Regions from separate parts of the Yersinia intermedia genome, predicted to be linked through region 2. Evidence: predicted binding sites of a transcription regulator. Region 2 holds the regulator's gene; the other holds the start of a gene.

Region 1 (15,701 bases), 1.7 Mb from region 2:
GAGTGATCGGTTGTACCATGGCACCGATGGCAACGACAAAGATACTACCCGCTGGTTGTACTACTGGGGCCATTCCGGGGTGATGGATCAAGTCTGGCGTTTCAACGTCAACTATACCCGTGTTAGTGACCCAAATTACTTTACTGATTTAACGTCGCAATACGGCTCTACCACCGACGGCTATGCAACCCAAATATTCAGCGTTGGCTATGCTGAGCAAAATTGGAATGCCACTTTGGCCTCCAAACAGTTCCAGGTCTTTACTGACGCCGGTAATAGCAATGCTTACCGTGCCCAACCTCAGTTGGACATGAACTACTATAAAAATGATATTGGTCCGTTTGATCTGCATGTTTACGGTCAAGCCGCCAAATTCACCAGCGTCAATCCAGAAAACCCAGAGGCCAGCCGCTTCCATATTGAACCGGCAATTAACTTACCACTGGCCAACGGTTGGGGTAGCCTGAATACCGAAGCCAAATTACTGGCAACTCACTATCAACAGGATATTCCGAACGGCTTTGCCCGTAATTACAAAAACCAAAATGGTAATGACGCGACAGTTCCTGATCTGAAAGATTCGGTTAACCGGGTTATGCCGCAATTTAAAGTTGATGGCAAAGTGGTATTTGATCGGCCAATGGATTGGAGTAAAGGCTTCACCCAAACACTCGAACCACGGGTACAATATCTCTACATTCCCTATCGGGATCAGGATGATATCTATATTTACGATACCACGCTGATGCAGTCAGACTACTCTGGCCTGTTTCGTGACCGTACCTATAGTGGCCTCGACCGCATAGCGTCTGCGAATCAGGTATCCACCGGTTTAACTTCACGCATATATGATGATGCGCTGGTTGAACGTTTTAATGCTTCTGTGGGTCAAATCTATTACTTCAGCCGCTCGCGTACCGGTAATAGCGAAACAATTGATAACAGTAATGATACTGGTAGCCTTGTTTGGGCTGGTGATACATTCTGGCGTATCAGTGATCAAGTGGGTCTAAAAGGTGGCGCTCAGTATGATACCCGTCTGGGGAGTTTGACCCTGGGTAATGCGGTACTGGAGTATAGGAAAGATTCTGAGCGTATGATTCAATTGAATTACCGCTATGCTAGCCCGGAATATATTCAGGCAGCAGTACCGAATGTAAAAAGTCCTGGTTATCAGCAAGGTATTTCTCAGATTGGCACTACTGCCAGTTGGCCGATTGCCGATCGTTGGGCACTGGTCGGCGCTTATTACTACGATACCAAAGCTAACCAGCCTGCGAGCCAGTTAGTTGGTTTACAATACAACACCTGCTGTTGGGCGATAAACGTGGGCTATGAACGTAAAATTACCGGCTGGAATTCACAAACTGAAGCCAGTAAGTATGACAACAAGATTGGCTTTAACATTGAATTACGTGGTCTGAGTAGCGACCACAACCTGGGTACTGCACAAATGCTGCGCTCAGGTATTCTGCCTTATCAAAGTGCATTCTGATACTGTGTAACACACTGAATACAGTGAATTTTAACCCGCTAAAGCGGATTACATAAATGGAAAAGGTATGAAGAACTGGAGAACGCTTATTCTCGGATTGGTTGTCTGTGCCAATACCGCGTTCGCAGCACCACAAGAAGTTGATAAAGTTGCCGCAGTGGTTGATAACGGCGTCGTGCTGCAAAGTGACGTTGACGGTCTGTTACAATCAGTAAAACTGAATGCACAGCAGTCTGGGCAACAAGTTCCTGATGATGCGACATTGCGCCATCAGATTCTTGAGCGTCTGATCATGGATAATATCCAGTTACAGATGGCGAAGAAGATGGGCATTACTATCAATGACGAAGCATTAGATAAAGCCATTGCTGATATTGCCGCGCAAAACCGTATGACGACCGCTCAGATGCGCAGCCGTCTGGCCGCTGATGGCTTGAATTACGACACTTACCGCGAGCAGATTCGTAAAGAGATGCTGACTTCTGAAGTGCGTAACAACGAAGTGCGCCGTCGAATCACCATCCTGCCACAGGAAGTTGAATCGCTGGCTAAACAAATTGGTAACCAGACCAGCGGTGATGCTGAACTGAACCTCAGCCATATTCTTATCCCATTGCCAGAAAATCCTTCTCAGCAACAAGTTGATCAGGCTGAAGAGCTGGCGACAAAATTAGTATCCGACATTAAAAGCGGCGCTGATTTTGGTAAGCTGGCTATCGCCAACTCGGCGGACTCTCAGGCGTTGAAAGGCGGCCAGATGGGTTGGGGCAAATTACAAGAGCTGCCTTCTTTGTTTGCTGAAAGATTACAATCTGCCAACAAAGGTGATGTTGTCGGTCCAATCCGCTCTGGTGTTGGCTTCCACATCCTGAAAGTCAATGATATCCGTGGTGCGGATAAGACCATTTCCGTGACTGAAGTTCATGCCCGCCACATTTTATTGAAACCTTCACCGGTAATGACCGACGATCAGGCTCGCACCAAGTTAGCGGCAGCAGCGGCGGATATCAAAAGTGGTAAATCCAGCTTCGCCACTATTGCCAAAGAGATCTCTCAGGATCCCGGTTCTGCCGTGCAAGGGGGTGACCTGGGTTGGGCATCACCTGATATTTATGATCCCGCGTTCCGTGATGCGTTGATGAAACTGCAAAAAGGTGAGATCAGTGCACCGGTTCATTCTTCTTTCGGCTGGCACTTAATTCAGGTTGTCGATACACGTCAGGTAGACAAAACTGATGCAGCACAGAAAGACCGGGCATACCGTATGCTCTTTAGCCGTAAGTTCGCTGAAGAAGCTCAAACCTGGATGCAAGAGCAGCGTGCTGCTGCTTATGTAAAAATTCTTGATGGTAGTAATGCACAACCACAATAATCGTATCGTTATTACCCCCGGTGAGCCAGCCGGGGTCGGGCCGGATTTAGTCGTCGCCCTGGCTCAACAGGATTGGCCTGTTGAGTTAGTGGTGTGCGCTGATCCGGCCCTGCTACTTGCTCGGGCCAGTCAGCTTAACCTGCCATTGCAGTTGCGTGAATATCAGCCGGGTAAACCCGCGTTGGCGCAGCTTGCAGGTACCCTCACAATATTACCGGTGAAAACGGCCACGGCAGTGATTCCTGGTAAGCTTGACGTCCAAAACAGCCACTATGTTGTGGAAACATTGGCCAAGGCTTGTGATGGTGCGATAAGCGGGGAATTCTCCGCATTGGTCACAGGCCCGGTACAAAAAAGTATTATCAATGATGCTGGCATCCCGTTTATCGGGCACACCGAATTTTTCGCGGATCGCAGCCTCTGCCCACGGGTAGTGATGATGCTGGCAACAGAAGAGTTACGTGTAGCATTGGCGACAACTCACTTGCCTTTGCTGGCTGTGCCTGGCGCGATCACTCAGGCTAGCCTGCATGAAGTTATCACGATCCTTGATAATGACCTGAAAACCAAATTTGGTATTAGCCAACCACAGATTTACGTGTGCGGGCTGAATCCCCATGCGGGTGAAGGTGGTCATATGGGCCATGAAGAGATCGATACCATCATTCCTGCGCTGGATGCACTGCGTCAGAAAGGCATAAATCTTATTGGCCCTCTACCGGCAGACACCCTATTTCAGCCTAAATATCTGCAACATGCAGATGCAGTTCTTGCGATGTATCATGATCAAGGATTGCCAGTGCTGAAGTATCAAGGGTTTGGCCGGGCAGTAAATATCACTCTCGGTTTGCCTTTTATCCGCACTTCTGTGGATCACGGTACCGCTTTAGAACTCGCCGCAACCGGTTCTGCCGATGTTGGCAGTTTCATTACGGCATTAAACTTAGCCATTAAAATGATAAATAACAGCAATGAATAATAGAGTCCACCAAGGGCATTTTGCCCGCAAACGCTTTGGACAAAACTTTTTAAACGATCAGTTTGTCATCGACAGTATTGTCTCTGCGATCCACCCAGTTCCTGGTGAAGCCGTGGTTGAAATAGGTCCCGGTTTAGGGGCATTGACTGAACCTGTTGCTGCACGTATGGATCATATGACAGTGATCGAGCTCGATCGCGATTTGGCGGCTCGTTTAGCCAGCCATCCACAACTGAAAGACAAGCTGACCATCCATCAGCAAGATGCGATGAAAGTTAATTTTTCTGAGTTAGCGGAGCTTGCAGGGCAACCATTACGCGTGTTTGGTAACTTGCCATACAACATTTCCACCCCGTTAATGTTCCATCTTTTCAGCTATACTGATGCTATTCGTGACATGCATTTCATGCTGCAAAAAGAAGTAGTCAATCGTCTGGTCGCAGGGCCTAACAGTAAAGCGTATGGTCGGCTGACGGTGATGGCGCAATACTATTGCAATGTTATCCCGGTGCTAGAAGTACCGCCAACGGCGTTTACCCCTGCTCCAAAAGTTGACTCGGCAGTTGTGCGCTTGATTCCACATGTCAACATGCCAAATCCGGTGGGTGACGTGCGTATGCTTAGCCGCGTTACCACGCAAGCATTTAATCAACGCAGAAAAACCGTGCGTAACAGCTTAGGAGACCTATTCACTCCAGAGCAGTTAATCGAATTAGGTATTGACCCAATACTGCGGGCAGAGAATATTTCGGTAGCGCAATACTGTAAGCTGGCTAACTGGCTTTCAGCTCAATCGACACCGCAAGAATAAGCAGGAGCACATTATGATTGAACAGCCCCGCGTTTGTGTACAAGTGCAAAGTATCTATGTGGAAACCCAGTCGATACCCGACGAAGAACGTTTCGTCTTCGCTTATACCGTGACGATACGCAATTTGGGTCGTTCAAATGTGCAACTGATTGGCCGTTATTGGTTAATCACTAATAGTAATGGCCGGCAGACTGAAGTTCAGGGTGAAGGGGTCATCGGTGAGCAACCGTTGATCCTGCCAGGTAACGAGTTTCAATACACCAGCGGTGCCGTTCTGGAAACCCCGCTGGGTACCATGGAAGGGCATTATGAGATGGTCGATCACCTTGGTCAGGCTTTCCGTACTGCGATTCCGGTGTTCCGCTTAGCGATCCCAGCACTGATCCATTAACTCTGACCTTTCAACTATGTCTACTTATCTTATTGGCGATGTTCATGGCTGCCTCGATGAGCTGCTTGCGTTATTAGCGCAGGTGAGCTTTGATCCGCAGCAGGATACATTGTGGTTAACCGGTGACTTAGTTGCCCGTGGCCCAGCTTCACTGGATGTTTTACGCTATGTCCGTTCATTAGGGCCTGCTGTTCGTATGGTTCTGGGCAACCATGACCTACATTTACTGGCCGTTTATGCAGGCATCAGCCGTAATAAACCCAAAGATCGTATTACTCCACTGCTCGAGGCACCTGATGCTGATGAGTTGATTAATTGGCTGCGTCGCCAACCCGTCTTACAGGTTGATGATGAATTAAAATTGATCATGGCTCATGCGGGGATAACACCTCAGTGGGATATTGAAACCGCCCAAATGTGTGCTCGTGAAGTGGAAGCGGTATTAAGCAGTGATAGCTATCCACTCTTCCTCGATGCCATGTACGGTGATATGCCTAACAACTGGTCACCAGAGCTATCCGGGCTAGCACGTTTGCGTTTTAGTACTAATGCCCTGACCCGCATGCGTTTTTGTTTCCCGAACGGCCAGTTGGATATGATCTGTAAAGATACGCCAGAAAATGCCCCTGCTCCGCTCAAGCCTTGGTTCGAGTTGCCAAGGTCGGTGTCCCCTGACTATTCAATTATTTTTGGTCACTGGGCATCGCTGGAAGGAAAAGGTGTTCCTGAAGGTATCTATGGCTTGGATACCGGCTGTTGCTGGGGGGGCGATTTAACGCTGCTCCGCTGGGAAGATAAACGTTATTTCACCCAACATGCATTCAAGGTGGAAGCAGAAATAAGTAGCACGGATGAAATAGCCGCGGCAAAAGATCCCTTTAGTTATCTATAACTCACTGATAACTAAAAATTGAAAAAACAAAGGCGCATAATATGCGCCTTTGTTTTTAGTGAAGATCTTATAATCAGCGGCGCTCAAGGATCTCAAAGCAATAGCTGTGCGAGTTCGCTTCATCTGCGTCATGAAACTCACTGAATGTGCTTTCCCACTCATCCGGTTCATAGTCAGGGAAATGAGTGTCCCCTCCTACTTCCGCATCGATATGGGTAAGATACATACGATTCGCGCGAGCCAAGAATTGCTTATAAACACGCCCGCCCCCCATGACCATAACTTCTTCCACGTCGCCTGCGAAAGAAAGAGCTTCCTCAATTGACGTAGCCCAGGTCACGCGCTCATCAGCACTTGGTTGGCTGCTAATAACGATATTTAGCCGCCCCGGTAAAGGACGACCGATAGATTCGAAGGTCTTACGACCCATAATAACCGGTTTATTTAGCGTGTTACGTTTGAACCACGCTAAATCAGCCGGTAAGTTCCATGGCATGGCGTTTTCCATACCAATAACGCGATCCGCTGCCAACGCAGCGATCAGGCTGATAATCATGTTTAAACCCTGTAGGCTACAAGAGCCAATACCGAAAAATTGCTCACACTATACGTAAAGCCTAATCAAGCGTCGATAGCGATAAGCAGGCTAATCACACATATAAGATTGCTCTTAGCCCGATATATAAACAGAGAAGAAAAAAAACCTTATACACCAGGACGTTTGCGATATAACCACAATCCAGGCAAGGATAAACCAATCGACAACGCGCCAACAATAAATGAGGCTTTCAAGAAATTGGTCATCATCGTGGACATTAACGCCTCGCTATAACCCAAGTGAGAAATCTCAACGACCGATATCATCGCGGTATAAGCGGAAATACCTGGGAACATAGGAATAACGGCCGCGACAGTGAAAACTTTTGGATGTGCCAGCAACCAGCGTGACCAGTTAATCCCGATGACGCCAATCATAATTGAAGCCAATAATGAAGCCAGCTCGATATTCATTCCAAAATGGATCATTAACATACGCGAACCGTGCCCGACAGCGCCCAGCAATGCACAGTAACGCAATGCCCGCACCGGCACATTAAATACCATAGCAAAACCCAATGCCGGGATAGCCGCCAACACCATGTCTTGTAATAATGCCCAGAGTAAATTCATCACCACCCCCGCAATCCCCATAACGCCATCGCAAATATCACCCCAATACAGGTTGATAACGTTAATAAACTTGCCATTGCCCAACGGGCCAAACCAGTATTAACGTGGCCCTTAAACATATCGGCTACTGCATTGATCAACGGGAATCCCGGTACTAACAGCAATACGCTGGCGGCCATCGCCACACTGGACGCCTCTTGGAAAAACGGTAAACGCATTAACAAACCAGATGTTGATGTGGCAACAAAAGCAGTGATACAGAAATTAATCAGCGGATTCATATGATGTGCCGTCAGGCTCTGGCGCACAAACATCGCCAACCCACTGGCTAAAAAGGTGATAGAAAACGCATCCCAACCACCACCGTTTAATTTACTGAAACAACCACAAGAGAGCGCCACCATCACGACGACCAGCCAGCGCGGATAGCGAAGAGGTTTAATATGCTCGAAGCGTTTTTCTACATCTTTTGCATCCAGTATGTGGTGCTCCGCCATAATCACAATATGCTGTACTTCCGTTACCACCTGCATATTGATCCCACGATCGGTATTTTTACGGGTGGATGTCAGGCAATTACCCTGATTTATTGTGGTCAGCACAATTGCGTTAGCCGAGATAGAACTCTCGACACTGTCCATCCCCAGAGCCATGCCAAGCCGTGCAGATAGCTGCTCAACCAACATACTTTCGGCCCCATGCTGCAACAACAATAGGGCACATTTGATGCACAACCGCGTAATTTCTCGCTGCTGTTGATGCAAAACATCACTGCTTATTACATTATCCAGGCTCATATTCGTGCATCACTATCCGTCAAAAGAGTAAAAGACATCTGCGGCAATCCCATTACTACTGATAAGCAAACCACCACAGATAACAAATAAGAATAATGCAGAGGAAGCCAAGTGGCGTTATTATCGCCAGATAGTACCACTCTCATTCGGTAATCCTTATGCTTGAAACCTCTTTATTCGTTGCCACACTTGCTACCTTGGGCATGCTCTCCCCCGGGCCAGATTTCTTTCTGGTAATCAAAAACGCTGCCCGCTATCGCCGCCCCGCAGCCATGATGACAGCCCTCGGCGTAATTTTGGGTGTTGCGACACATATGTCTTATTGCGTGGCTGGCCTGGCAGTCGTTATCGCTACCACGCCATGGCTATTCAATCTGCTGAAATATGCCGGAGCCTGTTATTTGATCTGGATTGGTATCCAGGCCCTGCTGTCACGAGGAAATAGTAAGCTGAGTATCGATAACACTGCACAATATCCCGTCACACTGAAAGCCGCGTTCTTGCAGGGATATCTTTGCAATTTATTAAATCCCAAAGCGACTCTTTTCTTTCTCGCCGTTTTCACACAAATATTACAGATAAACTCCGGCGTGGGTGAGAAACTGTGGTACGCCTCAATCATCTGGCTACTGGCTGTTATCTGGTGGCCCCTACTGGTGATTCTGATTCAAAGTGCACCGGTACGCCGAGGTTTGGCGAAAGTGCAAAAAGTTGTCGATAAATTACTGGGTGGTCTGTTGATCGGCCTGGGTATCAAAGTTGCATTAAGCTAACTGCGCCGATTCTTAACGCCTGGCTATAAGCTACTATTCACAACCCGCACGAACATTGATCTTCACCAATGTTGTTTATGAACAATACTATCGTTTATGAATAATACTTCTGTGCATAAAAAACACTGTTTATGCGGGTAAAAAGCGCGATTTTATATCCAAAGTCATTGGAGTTGCAGGTAGGCACCCCTGTGGCTTCAAGAACGAAGGATATATGAGCATAAAAAAGGGGGCGATGTATCCATCGCCCCCTTTTTTAGCGCCCAAATTAAGCTTTCATATTCTTAATCTTGGCATGCATTTCTTGTACTGAAATCACTTGCTCGGTAGGGTCCGCATTCAAAGCCATTGCTGTTGCGAAGCCACCATTCAAGGTGGTGTCGTAATGCACTTTATATTGCAAAGCACTACGACGAATCAGTTTAGAATCTTCAATCGCCTGACGCCCTGCCGTTGTATTCACAATATAAGTATATTCACCGTTCTTGATACGGTCCTGAATGTGTGGGCGACCTTCATGTACCTTGTTGACTAAACGTGGGTTTATCCCTGCCTCGCCCAGAACCACCGCAGTACCGTGGGTTGCATCCAATTCAAAGCCCTGTTTAAGCAACTTGGCGGCCAAATCAACCACCCGGTGTTTATCTCCCTCACGGACAGATAACAGTGCGCGGCCACTCTTTTTCATACCAGACTGACTGCCCAGCATCGCTTTAGAGAAAGCTTCAGCGAAGGTCCGACCGACCCCCATCACTTCACCGGTAGAGCGCATTTCTGGCCCTAAAATCGGATCCACACCTGGGAACTTGTTAAACGGCAATACCACTTCTTTTACCGAGTAATAAGGGGGAATAATCTCTTCCAGAATACCCTGCTCTGCCAATGACTGCCCCACCATCACGCGTGCGGCGATTTTTGCCAGTGGCATACCGGTGGCTTTAGACACAAATGGTACGGTACGGGCTGCACGAGGGTTAACTTCAATCAGATAAACTTCGTTATTCTTCACGGCAAACTGCACATTCATTAAACCGCGCACGCAAAGCTCAAACGCCAGTTTTTCAACTTGTTGGCGCATTACATCCTGAATTTCTTTACTCAGGGTGTAAGCGGGCAATGAACAGGCTGAGTCACCGGAGTGCACCCCTGCTTGCTCAATGTGCTCCATAATGCCACCGATCAACACGCGCTCACCGTCACAAATGGCATCAACATCCACTTCAACGGCATCATCAAGGAAACGATCCAGCAGCACTGGTGCATCGTTCGAGACACTCACTGCATTTTGGAAGTAGCGGCGCAGGTCAACTTCGTCATAAACGATTTCCATCGCGCGACCACCCAAGACATACGATGGGCGGACCACTAACGGATAACCCAGACCCGTGGCTTTCTCTACGGCTTGTTCGATAGTAGCAACCGTCGCGTTCGCTGGTTGTTTCAAGCCCAGACGATTTACCGCCTGTTGGAAACGCTCACGGTCTTCTGCACGGTCGATTGCATCCGGGCTAGTCCCGATAACAGGGACACCGGCGGCTTCCAGTTCACGCGCTAATTTTAATGGAGTCTGCCCACCGTACTGCACGATAACGCCTTGCGGCTTCTCAATACGCACGATTTCCAGCACATCTTCCAGGGTGACAGATTCGAAATAGAGGCGATCAGAGGTATCGTAGTCGGTCGAAACCGTCTCAGGGTTACAGTTCACCATGATGGTCTCGTAACCGTCTTCACGCAGCGCCAGTGACGCATGTACACAACAGTAGTCGAATTCAATACCCTGGCCGATACGGTTCGGGCCGCCCCCCAGTACCATCACTTTCGGACGATCACTGGTTGGGTTGGATTCACACTCTTCCTCGTAGGTTGAGTACATGTAGGCAGTATCGGTAGAGAATTCAGCCGCGCAGGTATCTACACGCTTGTACACCGGATGCAGGCCCTGTTTATAACGCAGCTTACGCACTTCACTTTCCGCCGCACCGACCAATTTTGCCAGACGGGCATCGGCAAAGCCTTTGCGCTTCAACTGACGCATAAAATCAGCATTCAGACCATTAATACCGCACTCTGCCACGCTCTCTTCCAGACGAACCAACTCTTCAATCTGCACCAGGAACCAGCGGTCAACGTTAGTCAGATTGAAAACACCATCAACCGACATGCCTGCACGGAAGGCATCGGCGATATACCAGATACGATCAGAACCGGCTTCTTTCAATTCACGGCGAATTTTAGTCAGTGCTTCTGGATCATCCAGACTCACTTTCGGGTCAAAACCGGTCGCGCCAACTTCCAGACCGCGCAAGGCTTTTTGCAGCGATTCCTGCAAGGTACGGCCAATCGCCATCACTTCGCCAACCGATTTCATCTGCGTGGTCAGGCGGTCATTCGCACCGGCAAATTTTTCGAAGTTAAAACGTGGGATTTTGGTGACAACATAGTCGATAGATGGCTCAAAGGAGGCCGGCGTGCGGCCACCAGTGATATCATTCATCAACTCATCGAGCGTATAACCTACCGCCAGTTTGGCGGCAATCTTGGCAATCGGGAAGCCGGTTGCTTTAGAGGCCAGAGCGGAGGAACGGGACACTCGCGGGTTCATTTCAATAACGATTAAACGGCCATTTTTCGGGTTAACCGAGAATTGCACGTTGGAGCCACCGGTTTCTACGCCGATTTCACGCAGCACTGCCATCGAGGCATTACGCATGATTTGGTATTCTTTATCAGTCAGAGTCTGAGCTGGTGCAACAGTGATAGAGTCACCGGTGTGGATGCCCATCGCATCGAAGTTTTCGATGGAGCAGACGATGATGCAGTTGTCGTTTTTGTCGCGCACAACTTCCATCTCATACTCTTTCCAACCAATCAGCGATTCATCGATCAACAGCTCTTTGGTTGGCGATAAATCTAACCCGCGCTCACAAATCTCTTCAAACTCTTCACGGTTATACGCGATACCGCCACCGGTGCCACCCATAGTAAAAGAGGGGCGGATAATGCAAGGGAAGCCCACATCAGCCGCTACAGCCAGAGCTTCTTCCATATTGTGCGCAATACCTGAACGCGCAGTATCCAGACCAATTTTCTTCATCGCGATATCAAAGCGACGGCGGTCTTCTGCTTTATCGATAGCATCGGCAGTGGCACCTATCATGGTGACACCGAATTCAGCCAGAACGCCCTTGCGCTCCAGTTCCAGCGCACAGTTCAGTGCGGTTTGACCACCCATGGTGGGCAGCACTGCATCCGGGCGCTCTTTTTCAATAATTTTGCGTACCACTTCCCAGTGGATTGGCTCGATATAAGTGGCATCGGCCATTTCCGGGTCAGTCATGATGGTTGCCGGATTGGAGTTCACCAGAATGACACGGTAGCCTTCTTCACGCAGTGCCTTACAAGCCTGAGCCCCAGAGTAGTCAAACTCACAGGCCTGGCCGATAACGATTGGGCCAGCGCCCAGAATCAGGATGCTTTTTATATCTGTACGTTTTGGCATGGTTTGAGGCTCCTGATTATTTATTGGTATGGCTACTGTTACGGCTTGCAGTTGTTGCGCGGTAAGCTTCAATCAGTTCGATAAAGTGATCAAACAATGGCGCTGCATCATGTGGACCTGGGCTGGCCTCTGGGTGCCCCTGGAAGCTAAATGCGGCTTTATCAGTGCGATGAATCCCTTGCAGAGAACCATCGAATAAAGAAACATGTGTAGTTCGCAGGTTGGATGGCAATGTGGTTTCATCTACCGCAAAACCGTGGTTCTGTGCGGTGATCATCACGCAATCGGCATCTAAATCTTTCACCGGGTGGTTGCCACCGTGGTGACCAAACTTCATTTTCACTGTTTTTGCGCCACTGGCCAGCGCCAGCAATTGGTGGCCTAAGCAGATGCCAAACACCGGAATGTCGGTTTCCAGAAAACGCTTGATAGCCGCGATAGCATAATCACATGGCTCTGGGTCACCTGGGCCGTTGGATAAGAAAATGCCATCTGGGTTCAGTTTTAGCACTTCTTCTGCCGGTGTCTGTGCAGGAACGACCGTCAGGCGACAGCCTCGGTCCACCAGCATGCGCAGGATATTGCGCTTCACGCCGTAGTCGTATGCCACTACATGGAAGGGCAAATCTTCTGGTTGCATTGCCGCAGGTAAGTCACCTTCCAGAGTCCAGCTACCTTGTAACCAGTCATAACGCTCTTTCGTGGTCACTTCTTTTGCCAGATCCATCCCCTTCAGGCCTGGGAATGCTTTCGCCTTTTCGAGTGCTAAAGCGGCATCAGACAAGTCACCCACAATAATGCAGCCATTTTGTGCCCCTTTCTCACGCAGCAAACGTGTCAGCTTACGCGTATCGATATCAGCAATCGCAACAATGTTGTGGCGCTTGAGATATTCAGCTAAGCCTTCTTCATTACGGTAGTTGCTGGCAATCAAAGGCAGGTCGCGAATAACAAGACCTTGGGCGTGTACTGCGGAGGATTCTTCATCGGAGGCATTAGTGCCGACATTGCCGATATGAGGATAAGTAAGAGTAACGATCTGGCGGGAGTAGGAAGGATCAGTGAGGATTTCTTGATAACCGGTCATTGACGTATTGAAGACCACTTCCCCCACTGCCGTACCCTCTGCCCCGATGGCCCGACCGTGAAATTGGGTTCCGTCTTCGAGAACCAATAGCGCTGACTTAATCAAAACATCCTCCAAGGAATAAACAGTCACATTATTTGCATATTAATTCATATCTAGCGATCTAAATCAATGCAAAAACCGCCCTCAAAGCTAATTTTTGGCAAATTGGGCGCATTTTAATGATGAGTGACGCTCTTGTCTAGCCAAAGTGCCATTTTTTCTCTGTTTTTTACCGTTCTCATTAAAATGAGGGGATTATAGCGGTAAAAACACATGCTAACTTAACATAGTAAACGGTTGCGAGGTGTAGTGACTGAGAAATATCGTTCCAGAGCAGTAAAAATCAGGGCCAATGACCAAGGAAGGGATTAAAAGACAAAAAAACAGACAAAAACACAGATAAATAAAGGTTATACAAACAATTAATAATGAAACAATTATTTATTAAAACAAATAAAAAAGGACAATAAAATATTGCCCTGTTATCAAACGATTATGATAAAAACAACCACATCACTGGCTGTGCTTTACACCTTTAAAGTTCATTCAAATTCAGTACATCACGCATATCAAATAAGCCATTACTGCGCGTTGACACCCAAACAGCCGATTTAACCGCGCCATTGGCAAAAGTCATACGACTGGTCGCTTTGTGTGTGATCTCAACACGCTCACCAATATCAGCAAACATAGCCGTATGCTCTCCAACGATATCGCCAGCACGCACAGTTGCGAAACCGATGGTGCCAGGTTTGCGTTCACCGGTATGACCTTCACGGCTATAAACTGCACAATCTTTCAGTGAACGCCCTAGTGAGTCAGCAATTGCTTCCCCCATCGCCAGCGCGGTACCTGAAGGCGCATCAACTTTATGCCGATGATGTGCTTCGATTATTTCGATATCGGTATAGTCGCCCATCACTTTCGCTGCCTTCTCTAGCAGTTTTAGCACCACATTGACCCCAACACTGAAGTTGGCAGCGAACACAATAGCAATGTCCGTTGCCGCAACCCTGATTGCTTCTTTACCTGCATCATCAAAGCCAGTCGTGCCAATTATCATCGCCTTACGATATTGACGACAAATGGCTAAATGCGCCAGCGTGCCTTCAGGCCGGGTAAAATCGATCAACACATCAAAATGATCAACTACGTCAGATAAATCATCACTTACTGTGATGTTTAACAACCCCACTCCGGCCAGTTCGCCGGCATCACTCCCCACTAATGTGGATCCGACACGTTCAACAGCAGCCCCCAGCACCACACCTTCAGTGTGAGTAATTGCCTGGATAAGTTGTCGGCCCATACGGCCACCCGCGCCGACAACAGCGATACGAATTGTTGAATCAGTCATACTTCCTCTCATATTGTGTCATCTACCCTGACCAAGGTTCAGATTAGCCGCCCGCTATGGACTCTGCCAGCCTATTTAATCTGTATTAGAAAAAAATGATATACGCGTGCTTTTATCAGTGAAACCACTTAATTCCTTACATACCCGTCATACTTCAAGCTGCATGTGCGTTGGCTGCGTTCAAATCGGTTCCCGACCAATTTGTATCTCTCTTGCCGCCTTCCTGCAACTCGAATTATTTAGGGTAAAATACTCGGAAACACTTCATCTGGCATAGTGCGGTTATTTCGCATATTCATGCAGTTATGGTGAAATATACCCATAAAAAAGCAGCCACTGAGGGCTGCTTTTTAACGCTGAAGCACGATATCAATCAGTCGATCTGTTTTACATCGACACGTAACTCTTTAGGTACTTCGAAAACGATACTCTCTTCACGGCCACTGAGTTCGATAGATCCACCAGCACCAAGAGCTTGCAAGCGTGCGATGACTTGTTGAACCAGAATATCAGGAGCAGATGCGCCAGCAGTAACACCAATACGTGCCGCACCCTGCAACCATAACTCTTGTATATCCGCTGCTGAATCAATTAGATAAGCAGGTTTACCCATCCGCTGTGCCAACTCAGCCAACCGATTAGAGTTAGAGGAGTTTTTCGAGCCAACCACTAAGACAACATCAGCATCATTAGCCAGATTGCGCACCGCTTCCTGCCGGTTGGTCGTGGCATAGCAGATATCATCTTTGCGTGGACCGACAATCTTCGGGAAACGCTGGTGCAAGGCATCGATAATTGCAGAGGTATCATCAACCGACAAAGTCGTCTGTGTCATAAAGCACAGATTGTTCTCATCTTTAACCTGCAAAGCCCATACATCATCAGGTGATTCAACCAGATACATGCCCCCTTGCGGGTTGCTGTATTGCCCCATGGTACCCTCCACTTCCGGGTGACCAGCGTGCCCTATCAAGATGGCTTCTTTACCCTTGCGGCTAGCGCGTGCGACTTCCATATGAACTTTGGTCACCAA
Region 2 (15,701 bases):
CGTTACAAGTATTACACAAAGTTTTTTCGAAAGAGAATAAATTTTTAGTGTTAGAGGGGTTTATTTTGATCGTTCGCTCAAAGAAGCACCTTGTTTTAAAAAAAAGTTAAAAAAACGAGGCAAAACAGCCGGATTCTATGGGATAAGTCCTATTTGAAAAAATGGCTTTAACGCCGTTGTGATAAAGCAGATTTTTCAGAAAGATTATTTGGACGGTTTAAAAAAGAAAACGCCGCTATTGAAAGCGGCGTTTTTAATTATCATCCGAGAGGACGTGTTGGGGTTATAACACGTGTACCGAAGCAGTATTGGTGGTGCCACTTGCTACCAGAGCACCAGAAACCATAACTACAACTTCGCCTTTCAGTGCCAAGCCACTGGCCAGAGCGGCTTCTTTACCGATGCGGTAGAAATCATCAGTGGAAGCGATTTTATCAACCAGTTGAGTGACAACACCTTTGGTCAGGATTAATTGACGGGCGGTGGTTTCGTTGGTGGTCAATGCCAGAATGGTGGCAGTAGGGAAGTATTTACGCACTGATTTTGCTGATTTACCGCCGCCAGTGGCAACGATAATCAGTTTTGCTTCCAGTTTTTCTGCTGTTTCTACCGCGCCACGGCAAACGGCTTCGGTGATACGCATTTTACGATTATCATTCAGCGTATCAATGCGGCTAGGCATAATGCGGTCTGTACGCTCACAGATGGTCGCCATGATGGTGACAGACTCTAATGGGTACTTACCCTTGGCGCTTTCACCAGACAGCATCACGGCGTCTGTACCGTCCAGAATGGCGTTAGCAACGTCGCCAGCTTCTGCACGAGTAGGGCGTGGGTTTTTGATCATTGAATCGAGCATCTGCGTTGCAGTGATAACAACTTTGCGAGCGCGGTTACATTTCTCAATCATCATCTTCTGCGCGAAGATAACTTCTTCAACCGGGATCTCAACACCCAGGTCACCACGGGCAACCATGATACCGTCGGAGGCTTCCAGGATTTCGTCGAAGTTATTCAGACCTTCCTGGTTTTCGATTTTAGAAATGATTTGGATATGTTCGCCACCGTGCGCTTTCAGGTGTTCGCGAATTTCCAGCACGTCTGAACGTTTACGGATAAAGGAGGCAGCAACGAAGTCCACGCCTTGCTCACAACCAAAGATCAGGTCAGCTTTATCTTTTTCAGCCAGTGCGGGTAACTGGATAGAAACGCCTGGCAGGTTAACGCCTTTGTTTTCACCCAAATCACCGTTGTTCAGCACTTTACAGACTACGGCGCTTTCAGTGACTTCAGTCACTTCCATACCGATCAGACCATCGTCAACCAGAACGGTGTTACCAATTTTCAGGTCAGCAGCGAAGCCTGGGTAAGTCACAGCAACGATCTTGTCGTTACCGATAACACTTTGATCCGTGGTAAAGGTGAAAGTCTGACCAGCAACCAGGGCTGCATCTTTGCCGCCTTCCAGTTTCATGGTGCGGATTTCTGGGCCTTTAGTGTCCAACAAGATGCCAGCCTTGTGGCCGGTTTTTGCCATTACAGCACGAATGTTCTTGATACGTTGACCATGTTCTACATAGTCGCCGTGAGAGAAGTTCAAACGCATAACGTTCATGCCGGCATCAAGCAGTTTTGTCAGCATTTCTTCAGATTCGGTTTTGGGACCGATAGTACAAACAATTTTAGTCTTTTTGTCGTTCATGTTCATGAGGATTTTTCTACAAGTTGTGATGGATTAAAAACGAAAGTTCCGTTAATGAGATCAACGGAGTGGGATCTGATTAGTGTCTGGTGTAGCGAAACGTTACAAAGAAGCAAAACATTACTAAGGATAGATGACAGTTGCGGAAGTTGAGCGGAAAACTTTAGCACGAGGCTAAACGCATGATCGGTATACGATGGCGTAAATGTGAGTTGTATTTTTTTAGCGTATCGGCAGATCAAGATGCTGAAACCATTCAACTGAAACGACGGTTCGTATTATAAGCGGTAAGTAACGGGAAATGAAATAGAAAACAGAAACTCATTGCCGTTTTTTATAAAAAGGGGGAATTAGTCGCGCAAGTATTGCGAATATTTCTTAGTTTGTTGCGCAACTGGTGTGATTTTTAACATTTTTAGCCAATCCAGGGCTGATAAACAAGCAGAAGACATCGAAGGATTCGTTGAGCTCTATTGTATTATTGGGGTCATCTCTTGCAGAGAATTAGCTGGAATAGGGGGGCGTAAACAAGTATTGGGAAGATTAAGAAAACACAGAGTGAAGCGGAGTGGTGCGTTCTAATGGACTCGAACCATCGACCCCCACCATGTCAAGGTGGTGCTCTAACCAACTGAGCTAAGAACGCATCTAAAGATGATAAATCTGTGACCAGAGTGGTGCGTCCGAATGGACTCGAACCATCGACCCCCACCATGTCAAGGTGGTGCTCTAACCAACTGAGCTACGGACGCACATTACCCTACTTACTTGAAGTTACAGGACGACCGATTGCAACTCTTACTACTTTGGCTACTGAACTCACAACGTCTTTAACCACTACATCGGTGTAATAAATTTGGTGCGTCCGAATGGACTCGAACCATCGACCCCCACCATGTCAAGGTGGTGCTCTAACCAACTGAGCTACGGACGCATCTTTTTTATTACTCACCATCAATGCTGACAGCGGGGACGAATATTAACGAGCTGCCCGTCTGCTGGCAAGGAGAAAAACACAATATTCACCGCAAACTCACGTAATTGCTGCGCTTTTGCCCATTGCGCTGTTTTTTTCTCCACCTTGGTGTTTTTACGCTGGCGTGACTTGCTAATATGATTTCTGCCGGTCACGCCAGAGATTGCCAGTACTAATGTGCGGCTTTGCCCAAGATAAATGTCGCAGGCTGTTTTTGTAACCAGCGGATGCGTAGCGCCATTAAAATCGCCGCAGAGGTTAAGCCAATAACGAACCCAATCCAGAACCCACTTGGCCCCATGGCGGGCACGATATAATCGGTTAGCCCCAGCAAGTAACCACTGGGTAGCCCCAGTATCCAATAGGCAGTAAAGGTAATAAAGAAGATCGAACGTGTATCTTTATAACCCCGTAACACACCGCTACCGATTACTTGAATCGCATCAGAGAGCTGGTAAATAGCGGCCAGCAACATCAAGTGGGAGGCCATCATCACTACTGCCGGTGTTTTGTTGTACAGCAAAGCAATATGCTCGCGGAAAATAACGGTGAATACCGCAGTAACACAAGCCAGCATTAAACCCACGGCAATACTGGTATAGGCGGCGACCCTCGCTTGGTCAACCGAGCCTTGACCAAGACGGAAGCCAACACGAATGGTGGCCGCGACACTTAGCGACATAGGCAACATAAACATTAGTGAACTAAAGTTGAGCGCAATTTGGTGCCCGGCTACAGCGACAATGCCCAAAGGGGAAACCAGTAAGGCGACAACCGCGAACAACGTTACTTCAAAAAACAGCGCCAAAGCGACTGGCAGACCAAGGCCACCCAGGCGTTTCATTACTTGCCAGTCTGGTGCAGCGAACCCTTTTTCCAGTTTGATATCCTGTTGTGAACGCGCACGCGTGACATACCAGCGCATCATCAGGAACATCACCCAATAGACCGTGCCTGTAGCCACCCCGCAACCTACGCCACCTAATGCCGGAGCACCGAATTTACCGTAGATGAAAATATAGTTAACCGGAATATTAACGAGCAAACCAATAAAGCCGATAACCATCCCCGGTTTGGTTTTGGATAATCCCTCGCATTGATTACGCAGTACCTGGAAGAACAGATAGCCCGGTGCACCCCACATAATGGCATGCAGGAAACCAACGGCTTTATCTGCTAGCACTGGGTCAATATTATGCATTTGCTTAATAACGTGGTCGCTATTATATAGAACAAACATAATTAGCAGGGAAACGCATAAAGCCAGCCAAAAACCTTGCCTGACTTGATGGGCAATCTGATTGCGCCGCCCGGAACCGTTGAGCTGTGCAACTGTTGGGGTAAGTGCCAACAACAAACCATGGCCAAATAAAATAGCCGGTAACCAGATAGACGTCCCCACCGCTACTGCGGCCATATCCGTTGCACTGACAGAACCCGCCATAATAGTGTCAACTACACCCATGGCAGTTTGAGACAATTGCGCGATGACGACGGGAATAGCGAGAGCCAATAAGCTACGCGCTTCGACGATGTACTTCTGCACGTATGCACCTTTCTCTACCCGTCGCCCTTCAATATACAGGGGTGTTGGCTGCCCTTGCTCACTCCCGTCACTTAGTTATCTAAGCTCCTGGAGGTTCACGCGGTTGCCGCCTAGCTGTATCTCGAAGTAACTTGGGTATAACCTAGTTATGATTTCAATAACGACTGTTTATCGCGCAATGGGCGATAAATAAAATAGCGGAAAAACTATAAAGGATTGTACCTGCTCATCGCGCTTAAGCAATCTTTGTCGCTAATTATCAGCTAAATACCGCTTATCTGTTTTTTTAGTCTAAGTGGTTTGGTTTTCCTTATCTTCTGAGGCAAAATCAAGGCAGAGAATCTTTCTTTTTATAGATAACTGATAAGAGGCATGGCGTATGTTTACCGGTATTGTTCAAGGCACCGCGCCGGTGGTTGCCATCGAGGAAAAATCAAATTTCCGTACACATGTAGTAGAAATGCCAACGGAGATGCTGCCTGAATTAGCCTTAGGTGCTTCTGTTGCTCACAATGGTTGCTGTCTGACAGTCACCGCCGTTGAGGGTAATCGGGTTAGCTTTGATCTAATGAAGGAAACACTGCGCATTACCAATTTGGGCGATATCAAGGTTGGTGATACCGTTAATTTGGAACGTGCGGCTAAATTCAGCGATGAAATTGGTGGGCATCTCATGTCTGGCCATATTATTTGTACTGCTGAAATTGTCAAAATATACACATCAGAAAATAATCGTCAGATCTGGTTTCGTATGCCCAGCTTTGATTTAATGAAATATGTATTACACAAAGGCTTTATTGGCATTGATGGTATCAGCCTAACCATTGGTGAGGTCGTCGGGAACCGTTTCTGTGTGCATCTGATACCCGAAACACTGTCGCGTACCACATTAGGTAAAAAGCGTTTGGGGCATCGGGTAAATATCGAAATAGATCCACAAACTCAGGCGGTAGTGGACACAGTCGAGCGGGTATTGGCGCAGCGGGAGATGGTACATGCTACGCCGGTAGTTGATAAGGTCACTCACGGATAAACGTGGTCTTAACCGAGATAAAGTGATTAAGAATAGGACAGGGGAGTCAATATACCTGTCCTATTTTCACTTTTAACGCGGTACGCGAATCCCACCATCCACTCCGTTCGGGCTGAATAACACTTGCCACAGTTGGATATCTCTGGCGCGGAATGCCCCCGCACAGGCATTGAGATAATAACTAAACATCCGCTCAAATCGTGACGAGTAATTCTCCGCCAGGCTTGGCCACGCGGCTTGAAAACGTTCATACCACGCCATCAGGGTGCGATCATAATCAGCGCCAAAATTATGCCAATCTTCCATGATAAAATAAGGCTCACTGGCGTTAGCAATATGTTTTACTGACGGCAGGCAGCCATTGGGGAAGATATATTTATTAATCCACGGATCAATACTCAGATCGGTACGATTAGCGCCGATGGTGTGCAGTAAGAACAGGCCATCTGGCTTCAAATTGCGGTTTACGACATCAAAATAGGTGTGATAGTTCTTTGGCCCGACATGCTCGAACATACCGACAGAAACAATCCGATCGAATTGTTCGTTCAGATCACGGTAGTCTTGCAACAAAATAGTGACGTCCAAACCTTCACCGCGTTTTTGTGCCAGTTTTTGTTGCTCAGCCGAAATGGTAACACCGGAAACGGCAACCCCGTAATGCCTGGCGGCATAAGCGGCGAGGCCCCCCCAACCACAACCGATGTCTAGTAACGTCATGCCCGGAGCCAATTGCAGCTTTTCGCAGATCATCCGCAGTTTATTTTCCTGCGCTTGCTCAAGGGTCGTGGCATCTTTCCAGTAAGCGCAAGAGTATTGCATATTTGAATCAAGCATTAGGCTAAACAGATCATTACCCAAATCGTAATGTTCTTTACCGACAATCCAGGCTCTTTTCTTCGATTGCAAATTAATAATGCGCGCGGCAGCAATACGTAAAGTATCTTTGAAATGGTGTGGAAGTTGATGCTCCAGTCCAGCTCTGAGAACCCGTTGGAAAAAGATATCCAAGCGGTCACATTCCCACCAACCGTCCATGTAACTCTCACCTAATGCCAAAGATCCTTCTTGCAATACCCGCTTAAAAAAATCAGGGTTATTAACTCTAATGTCGAAAGGGCGAGGGCCATTAATTTCAATATCAGCCCGGTTCAGCATTTCTTGTATAATGCGAAACCACGGGGTTTCTTGAATACTCTGGTCTTCTATACAGGATGAACTCATAGCTTCTCCATCACTTTCTTCTGACTTATGACCCGCGATACATGCAGATTCATACCAATAAGGTTGTCGTGACCTTGGTGTCTAATATCCGTAACGGACAGAGGAAGATTAAGAAGAAACCCTAATAAAAATTGGTTTAGGGCAACTCATCCTTAAGAGTAAATGTGACGCAATCCACGCGCCCAGAAGGTACTTAAGTTAATGCTTTTTTTTAATGGTATTGTATCTGGTTAAATCGAGTATAGGCTTGCCGGGGCGCTTTCTCAATAATAAATCGTCCCCGGCTCGCGTGTTCCTTAGTGACTATTTCCATTGGGAATTAATTCACTTCACCTATGGCGCTACCGCTGTGTTAGCGGCGCTTGTTATTCGGCTCATCCTTGGGCCTCGCCTCGTTGAGGCCGCCACAAGCCGCCTTCAAATCGGTTTGCGACCGGTTTATCGCCCGAATTACTTACTTATCTAAGCACATCACGTCTCATCCGCTTGCGGCTTTGCTGTAATGCCGATGACTTTGGTTACCGGATTAGTATGATTTTTTTCTTTTCGCAATGCGTAGCAATGAATGCCATAACCTAAAAATGCCAGAACCACTGTTGATAGCATCACGGTCACTGTTGCCAGCAATGGCTGGCTGATATAGGCCGAGACCACCATACTGGCAACAAAACACAACCCAAGCTGAAGGGTATTTTGCAGCGCGGCTGCTTTACCTGTGTTCGCTGGAAAGGGCATTAATGCATTCGCTACGATAATAGGGTAGCAGGCACCATTAACCAGCGCCATTATGCAGAATGGAATAAGTAAGGTCAGTAGGGTCGGCGTGGTTAACGTTGCTATCAGATAAAGTGCAATCATGCTGACCGCATAGCCTGCCAACAGCCACGGCAGCAAGGTGTTGCCCTTGATCCGGGCAAGAGCACTGCGGCAACCAAACCCGCCTAACAGGAAGGCCAGGGTCTGGGGGACATAACTTAATCCGATGACATTCGGGCTATAACCCATATCACCGAGAATAAAAGGTGAACCGGTTAACCAGGCAAAGAAACCGGCACTACAGGCAGCAAACATCATCACGTTGCCACTGAATGTTGCCGACTTAAGCAACTGCCAGAAACTGATTTTGGTGCTAATTCGTGTCGCATTATCCTGAGCAGTTTTTTTGCGTTCGCTCAATCGTGCCGTCGGGATCAGCAGCAGCAGTGTAACGGCCAGTAATACGACAAAAATTGCACGCCAACTGAAGTGGTTTAATAACCAGGCTCCCAGCAGCGGGGCTAATGCAGGAGAGAGCGCCACTAACGGCATAATGGTAGCGAACACCCGATTGGCCTTGCCGTCGCGATACCGATCTACCACTAACGCCTGCCAACTCACGGCAGCAGAACACACCCCCACTGCCTGAATGAAGCGCAGGATGAGTAATTGTGTCGCATTTTCAACCCACAAAACCCCCAGACAGCCGAGGGCAAATAATCCCAAACCAGCTAGCAGAACCGGTTTGCGGCCTAACTTATCCGATACAGGTCCCCAGATAAGCTGAGCGATTGCGAACCCCGCGAGGAAGATACTTAAACTGGCGCTGATAGCGCCGGCAGATGCTTGTAGCTCTTGTTGCATTGCGCCAAAAGCGGGCAGATACATGTCGGTGGCCAGATAACCCAACATACTCAGACCGGCCAGATAGAACATAAAACCAGACGACGTTTTCATTCTTTATTTCTCTTTATATCCTTCGTCCTTGGAACCGCAGAGGTGCTAGTTGCCGCGCCAATGACGTTGGCTAAATTATAATTTTTGCAGGCAAAACTTCTGTTACTGAAAATTAATTGCGGTGGGCATTCTATCGATGAGAAATTCGGTTGTGAAACGCTAATATTTGCGCCATGCTGTTAAAAATTTTGATAGCAAATTTGTGATGGAAAAGGTGAAAAACAATGTGGTCTGAATATTCACTGGATGTGGTGGACGCAGTAGCCCGTACCGGGAGTTTCAGTGCTGCTGCGCAAGAATTGCACCGCGTGCCGTCTGCGATTAGTTACACGGTGCGTCAGTTGGAAGAGTGGCTGGCCGTCCCGCTGTTTGAACGGCGTCATCGCGATGTGGAATTAACCGAAGCGGGTGTGGTTTTTATTAAAGATGCTCGCGATGTTATCAAAAAAATGAATAACACACGCCGCCAATGCCAACAAGTGGCGAATGGTTGGCGTGGGCAGTTAAATATAGTGATAGATAAAATTGTTAAGCCACAGCGTAGTCGCCGCTTAGTGTTGGATTTTTATCGACATTTTCCTGATATTGAGCTGCGGGTACGCTATGAAGTCTTCAACGGTGTGTGGGATGCGCTGGTGGAGGGGCAGGCGGAAATGGCCATAGGTGCTACCCGCGCGATCCCCGTCGGTGGGCGATTTGTTTTTCGCGATATGGGTTTTTTAAGTTGGCATTGTGTGGTGAGCATCGATCACCCTTTAGCCCGGTTAACTGGGCCACTTAGTGATAATCAGTTACGGCCTTATCCCTCACTCTGTCTGGAGGATACCGCCCGCAACCTACCTAAGCGTGACACCTGGACTTTAGCTAACCAGCAGCGATTGGTGGCTCCAGACTGGGCAACGGGAATCGACTGCCTGTGTGCGGGGTTATGCATTGGAATGGTACCAGCGCACATGGTGTCGCCGTTGATTGAACAAGGGAAGTTAGCGGCATTGACGTTGGTAGAACCGCTGCCCGATAGCCCATGTTGTTTGGCGTGGCAGCAGAACAACCACTCGCCCGCATTGGCCTGGCTACTCGAGTATTTGGGTGACAGTGTCACGCTGAATGCTGAGTGGCTGAAAGATGACGGTGAATTATCATTCAATGAGCAAGAGGTGATTGCGCGAACTTAGCACCGGTAGCGTTGCATGCTACCGGCGAAAGAGCATTAACGGCGGTAGTCGCGGAACGGGCCATCGGCAACGGAGCGGCGCTCAACCAGTTTAGGATGTACCTCAATGGTCTGCGGATCTTCACGTTTGCTGACAATACGATCAAGTAACATGGCAAAGGCGGTTTCACCCAAACGCTCTTTTGGCTGGTGAATCGTGGTCAGTGCTGGCGAGAAATAGCGAGCATTACGCACATTATCATAGCCGATCACCGAAATATCTTGTGGTACCCGTAGGCCCAACTCATCAGCAGCACATATTGCACCCATGGCCATAATATCGCCGCCACAGAATACCGCTGTTGGGCGATGCTTTTGTGTCAGAATTTGATGCATTGCTTTATACCCGGATTCAGGCTCGAAATCCCCTTGCACCACCCATTCATCACGCAGTGTGATATTGGCCTCTTCCAACGCTTTCAGGAAGCCCTGATGGCGACCACCACCGGTATTACGGGCTAACTGACCAGGGATAGCACCAATGTCACGGTGACCGCGCTCAATCAGGTAACGGCCCGCTAAATAGCCACCTTCAAAGGCGTTATCAATAATAGAGTCAGTAAAATCGCCACGAGCCGTACCCCAATCCATAACGACCATTGGGATATTACGATAATCCTCTAACATCCCTAGCAGTTGTTCAGGATATTCTGAACACATCACCAGCAGCCCATCGACACGTTTTTGCGCCAACATCGCCAGATAGGCTTTTTGTTTGTCCAGATTATTATGAGAATTACATAAAATCAGGGTGTAACCCTTGCTGTAACAACTGTTTTCGACGGCTTCAATCACTTCAGCAAAATAAGGTGCTTCACTGGATGTTGCCAGCAAACCAATTGATTTGGTGTGATTGACTTTCAAACTGCGAGCCACAGCGCTGGGCGAATAATGCAGTTCTTTAATGGCAGCCCACACGGCAGCCTTCGTGTTTTCGGCGACGAAACGAGTTTTGTTGATAACGTGCGAAACGGTGGTGGTGGACACACCCGCGTGTTTGGCCACATCTTTAATCGTTGCCATAAAAAGAATGACTCCTAAGCTTACCGGTTACAGTAGGGTAAGTATTATGTTAATCGTTTGCCTGCAATACTCGAAAACCACTCAGACACAAACACGATATTAGGCTGGGAAGTTGAATCAGCGGGTTGTCTGAAAGTATTTATTGGACGTTATTAGTCGGTATGCAGTTATGAACTGCGAATTTTGTCTGATCTGGAGGAAAAGTGAAAGGGGTAATCAAAGTTATAAAGTGCGTAATGAGCACAAGATTTTTTTTCTGAACTGTGGGAAAATAATTTAACACACTAACTATGTGCCTTTATCTTACTACAAACTAACCGGCTAAGGAGTTTTTATGGATACCAATCTGAAAATGTCGCTGATTACGACTGTTGGTGCGCTGGCGATGATTATTGTCTTTAGCTTCGTGGCAGTAATGAATTAATTGAGCCGCTTGCCGGTGTGAAGTGATAAGTAGGGCGGGTAAACCCGCCCTTAATTATTGTTACGAGTAATGCGCCGGTCTGTTGTCGCCGTATCAGGCTAAATTTTTCTCAACGAAAGACCAGTTAACCAGTGCCCAGAAGTTCTCCAGGTATTTTGGTCGCGCATTGCGGTAATCAATGTAGTAAGCATGTTCCCACACATCGACAGTTAACACCGGTTTATCAGTGGTGGTCAGTGGTGTTGCTGCATTAGATGTACTGACAATCGCCAGCGTGCCATCTGCTTTTTTAACCAGCCAGGTCCAGCCAGCGCCAAAGTTTTTTACTGCCGCATCAGTAAACTGTGCTTTAAATTCAGCAAAAGAACCAAATGACTGATTAATAGCATCGGCAACCTTACCCGTAGGTTCGCCACCACCATTAGGTGACAGGCAATGCCAGTAGAAGGTGTGGTTCCAGACTTGGGCCGCATTGTTAAATACCCCACCATTAGAGGTTTTTACAATCTCTTCCAACGTCTTACCCGCAAACTCCGTGCCTTTAATCAGATTATTGAGGTTAACCACATAGGTGTTGTGATGCTTACCGTAATGGTATTCCAGTGTTTCAGCTGAAATGTGGGGTTCTAGCGCATTTTGCGCATAAGGTAATGCCGGTAATTCAAAAGACATAGCTCTCTCCTTTCGGGGTTGCTCAGGGTGTTTGCTCCTCAAATCACATCAATTGCCGTTGGCAGCTATGTGGCGAAGAGCGGTTAAAGCTTAATTGTTGTATTTTTGTTGTGGGTATTAATCTTAACAACTTTCATCAGGAATGACAGAGATAACCTCACTGTTTGATGAGCGATAGCGTGAAAGTCATACAACGGGTTTAACACGTGAAGGGGCTTATTGTGCTATAGGCACCCGGTGGTGCTACCGGGCGCAAACTGAAGTCTTAGCGGATGGTTTTTGGTGTGACCACGCGGCGTGCGCCAACGTAATGATCTTGCCAATAGTCATTGTCCAGCATGCTGATACGAATTTCTTCGCCGGTACGCGGGGACTGAATAAACTTGCCATTACCCAAATAGACGCCCACATGATCGGCGACACCACGGTTAGCAATATTGAAGAATACTAAATCACCGCTTTCCAACTCAGCACGTTTTACGGGGGCGGCGTCACGCAGGTGATACATCTCGTTAGCCGTGCGTGGCATCTTTATTCTGATCACGTCTTTATAGGCGTAATAGATAAGCCCGCTGCAATCAAAACCGGTATTAGGAGAGGTGCCACCCCAGCGATAAGGTTTACCAACTTGTTTCATTAGTTTGCTCATCGCGGTCTGCTTGGCATGTTGATAGCGTTTTTTATGTGCCGGACTGAGCTTAATTTTACTATTAGCGACTAATTCGCTAGCGGCTTTGCCTTGGGTTTTATTTCTGTGCCGGCCGTAAGCGACTTTTTCTGTTTTTTTAACTGTGGTCACTTTTTTATTGGCTGCGGTTTTAATATTGGTTTTTTTTGTCGTGGTTTTACTGACTTCTTGTGCTTTTTTCTTCATCGTTTTAGTGGCGTTGGCAGCAATTTTCTTTTTATCGTTGCTGGCCGCTGTTTTAGCCGTTGTCACTTTGCCCGAGGTGGTTTTAGTGTTGGCGACTTTTACTTTTTTGCTGCTTTTATCGGCTTTACGCTTTTTACGATCATCCGGGCTGGCCTGGCTGACCTGTCCTTTCTTCTGCTCAGCCGAGACGTGAGCCTGCGGTGACGCATGCGCCAAATTTAAAAATAGCTGGGTAAACAGCAGCACAAACAGCGTAAATATTAAACGCATAATAACGCTACCAACCTTGCCCTAAGATGAATATGAAGAGTCACAGTATTGCCGAAACTCACGATATAAAAAAGCGCAGAGCGACATGATTTTAATCGATATTGTGAGAAAACATTAATGAATGAGTAATTGCCGTTTTTTCACACGTCTAATGGCCTTAAATCAACCATACGTCAACGAGTTATGTCCTTCGTACTTGAATTTGCTGGGGGCGTTACTCTCACTCCCTGCGCAGATTAGCATAAATACGAGCCAAATCGGGTATCTACTGATGTGCCATTCACATGTAACTGACTTGCCATGCTAATTACTGTAGTCATAACAGCAAGTATTCTTAAGAGCCCCATAAAGAAGATAATAGTGAATTAGTGGGATCAAAAATGTTATTCTAAATGCATATATTTGTAGCTGACAATATAACCATTCGGCCATAGAGTAAAGCCCCTGCAAAAGATGGCGTTTTATTCCAGTAGTGACAGTCGCTACAATAGGCCGGATGTAATAATTAAATTGAGCAATAAGGGCCTATTCCAGTAGGCGTAATTGTTGTAGCCACTATAGGGCTTGAGGAAGCAAGAAATGACGACGATTGATAAAATTCAGCGCCAGATAGCAGAAAACCCAATCCTGCTTTATATGAAGGGTTCACCTAAGCTGCCAAACTGCGGTTTCTCCGCTCAGGCTGTGCAGGCGCTGTCTGCCTGTGGTGAACGCTTTGCTTATGTTGATATCCTGCAAAACCCGGATATCCGTGCGGAACTGCCAAAATATGCTAACTGGCCAACCTTCCCACAACTGTGGGTTGATGGTGAACTGGTAGGCGGTTGTGACATTCTGATGGAAATGTACCAGCGTGGCGAACTACAGCAGTTATTGAAAGAGACCGCTGACAAATACCGTTCATCAGAAGAAAAACCTGCCGCAGAATAGGGCATGGATGTTTTCAGTGAAAAATAAAAAGGTGGCCTTTGGGCCACCTTTTTTGAAAGTAAAATTGTCGCCTTTTATCTCATGAACAATCTTAGCTCATGAACACTGCGCTATTCGGATTCCCCAGCCGGTATCGGCCAGCCACCCAGTTTCTTCCAGCGATTAACCAGTTCACAGAATAATTTTGCCGTTTGCATGGTGTCATACAATGCGGAATGCGCCTGGCTGCTATCAAACGGAATACCTGCCGTCAGACAGGCTTTTGCCAGAACGGTTTGCCCCAACACCAACCCACTGAGCGCCGCAGTATCAAAGGTCGCAAAGGGGTGGAACGGGTTACGCTTCAAACTGGCGCGTTCAGCCGCAGCCATCACGAAGCTGTGATCAAAGTTGGCGTTGTGTGCCACGATGATGGCCCGGTTACAGCCTTGATCTTTTAGCCCTTTACGTACGGCTTTAAAAATGGCGTGTAAAGCATCATGCTCACTCACTGCACCACGCAAAGGGTTGGTTGGGTCAATGCCATTAAATGCCAGTGCTTCTGGTTGCAGATTGGCGCCTTCAAACGGCTCTACATGGAAATGCAGCGTTTCATCCGGCAGTAACCAACCATCCTTGTTCATCTGCAAGGTTACCGCAGCAATTTCTAATAATGCATCAGTTTGCGCATTAAAACCGGCGGTTTCCACATCAATTACAACGGGGTAATACCCACGAAAACGGCCACTTAGGGCGTTAAGGTCACTTTTATCTACCATCAGTTTCTTATCTTCATCGAATTCAGCGCGCATTATGTCAAATTTTAGCGCGGGATGCAGGGGGGATATCGCGATGAGAAAAAAGGCACCTTAGGTGCCTTGATGCTAATCAGTTGCCAAGGCCGTGTCCGGCGCTCTTATTCTCGATTAACTCGATTTTATAGCCGTCGGGATCTTCGACAAAAGCAATAATGGTATTACCGCCTTTTACCGGGCCAGCTTCACGGGTGACATTACCACCCGCCTGACGAATTTGGTCGCAGGTAGCGGCGACATCATCCACGCCGAGCGCCAGATGACCAAATGCAGTCCCCATATCGTAACTATTTACATCCCAGTTATAGGTCAGCTCAATCACTGAACCTTCACTTTCATCGCTATAACCGACAAAAGCCAGCGAGTATTTATACTCCGTATTTTCGCTGGTACGCAGTAAACGCATCCCTAATACCTTAGTGTAAAAATCGATAGAACGTTGCAGGTCACCAACGCGGATCATGGTATGGAGTAAGCGTTTCATAATACCTCTTTGTAATCAACAGTTTAAAGTTTTAAAATCATTATAAATCAAAACTGATTCATAATCATATAGTAATATCATCCTGCTCACTACCTTCACTCTTCTGATATTTGGCTATGATGTGAAGATCTATTTAGTGCATTCTCCCGTTAGCACTCTTGTGGACAATCATCCGTACCGGATACGATTGCGCCGTTTTCTCGCGTTATCCCACGTGCAGCCAAAAAACAAAACAGCCAGTCAGAGTGTTAATCTAACTGGCTGTTATTTAATGATTTAATTTACGGACAAATTACAGGGTAGGGTAGTCGGTATAACCCTTCGCACCACCGCCATAGAAAGTATCGCCATCTGGCTCATTCAACGGTGCCTGTTGTTGCAGGCGGGCCACCAGGTCTGGGTTAGAAATATAGCTACGGCCAAAGGCAACTGCATCGATAAATCCTTTTTCTATCAAGTCTTCTGCTTTTTCAGCGGTGTATGCACCAGCACCCACAATAACGCCTTGGAAGCGAGCGCGGACGGCATCACGGAATGCGTCAGAATAAGGTTTACCGCCGGCCCAGTCTGGCTCAGAGATGTGCAGATAAGCAATATGACGTTTGTTTAGCTCGTCAATTAGATACAGCGCCGCCTCTTCCTGATCTTCACCATTATCCAAGCCATTGAATGGCCCCAATGGTGAGATACGGATACCAATATGTTCAGCGCCCCATTCGGCTACCGTGGCATCAACCACTTCCAGCGTTAGACGGGTACGGTTTTCAATGCTGCCACCGTATTGGTCGGTACGTTGGTTGGATGCCGGAGACATAAATTGATG

The links. The regulator PurR, encoded in region 2, represses purine synthesis genes. The targets are predictions, from matches to a motif close to CANGCAAACGTTTGCNTG.
Positions count from the first base shown of each region.
Region 1: the regulator PurR is predicted to act here: its motif matches at 13,598-13,615, upstream of carA (glutamine-hydrolyzing carbamoyl-phosphate synthase small subunit).

Region 1 is NZ_LR134116.1:3,914,684-3,930,384, forward strand. Features, by position in the region: gene lptD (LPS assembly protein LptD) at 1-1,495, shown strand, start outside; gene surA (peptidylprolyl isomerase SurA) at 1,563-2,867, shown strand; gene pdxA (4-hydroxythreonine-4-phosphate dehydrogenase PdxA) at 2,851-3,846, shown strand; gene rsmA (16S rRNA (adenine(1518)-N(6)/adenine(1519)-N(6))-dimethyltransferase RsmA) at 3,839-4,657, shown strand; gene apaG (Co2+/Mg2+ efflux protein ApaG) at 4,671-5,048, shown strand; gene apaH (bis(5'-nucleosyl)-tetraphosphatase (symmetrical) ApaH) at 5,065-5,940, shown strand; gene folA (type 3 dihydrofolate reductase) at 6,014-6,496, opposite strand; gene EL015_RS17960 (threonine/serine exporter) at 6,646-7,110, opposite strand; gene EL015_RS17965 (threonine/serine exporter family protein) at 7,110-7,907, opposite strand; gene EL015_RS17970 (LysE family transporter) at 8,066-8,680, shown strand; gene carB (carbamoyl-phosphate synthase large subunit) at 8,949-12,182, opposite strand; gene carA (glutamine-hydrolyzing carbamoyl-phosphate synthase small subunit) at 12,199-13,374, opposite strand; gene dapB (4-hydroxy-tetrahydrodipicolinate reductase) at 13,847-14,668, opposite strand; gene ispH (4-hydroxy-3-methylbut-2-enyl diphosphate reductase) at 15,042-15,701, opposite strand, start outside.
Region 2 is NZ_LR134116.1:2,204,120-2,219,820, forward strand. Features, by position in the region: gene pykF (pyruvate kinase PykF) at 284-1,702, opposite strand; tRNA gene EL015_RS10055 (tRNA-Val) at 2,272-2,348, opposite strand; tRNA gene EL015_RS10060 (tRNA-Val) at 2,378-2,454, opposite strand; tRNA gene EL015_RS10065 (tRNA-Val) at 2,560-2,636, opposite strand; gene EL015_RS21705 (hypothetical protein) at 2,657-2,833, opposite strand; gene EL015_RS10070 (MATE family efflux transporter) at 2,851-4,224, opposite strand; gene EL015_RS10075 (riboflavin synthase) at 4,604-5,257, shown strand; gene cfa (cyclopropane fatty acyl phospholipid synthase) at 5,330-6,481, opposite strand; gene punC (purine nucleoside transporter PunC) at 6,953-8,194, opposite strand; gene punR (DNA-binding transcriptional activator PunR) at 8,419-9,369, shown strand; gene purR (HTH-type transcriptional repressor PurR) at 9,405-10,430, opposite strand; gene cydH (cytochrome bd-I oxidase subunit CydH) at 10,765-10,854, shown strand; gene sodB (superoxide dismutase [Fe]) at 10,948-11,526, opposite strand; gene EL015_RS10110 (C40 family peptidase) at 11,792-12,670, opposite strand; gene EL015_RS10115 (Grx4 family monothiol glutaredoxin) at 13,250-13,600, shown strand; gene rnt (ribonuclease T) at 13,711-14,358, opposite strand; gene gloA (lactoylglutathione lyase) at 14,468-14,878, opposite strand; gene nemA (alkene reductase) at 15,171-15,701, opposite strand, start outside.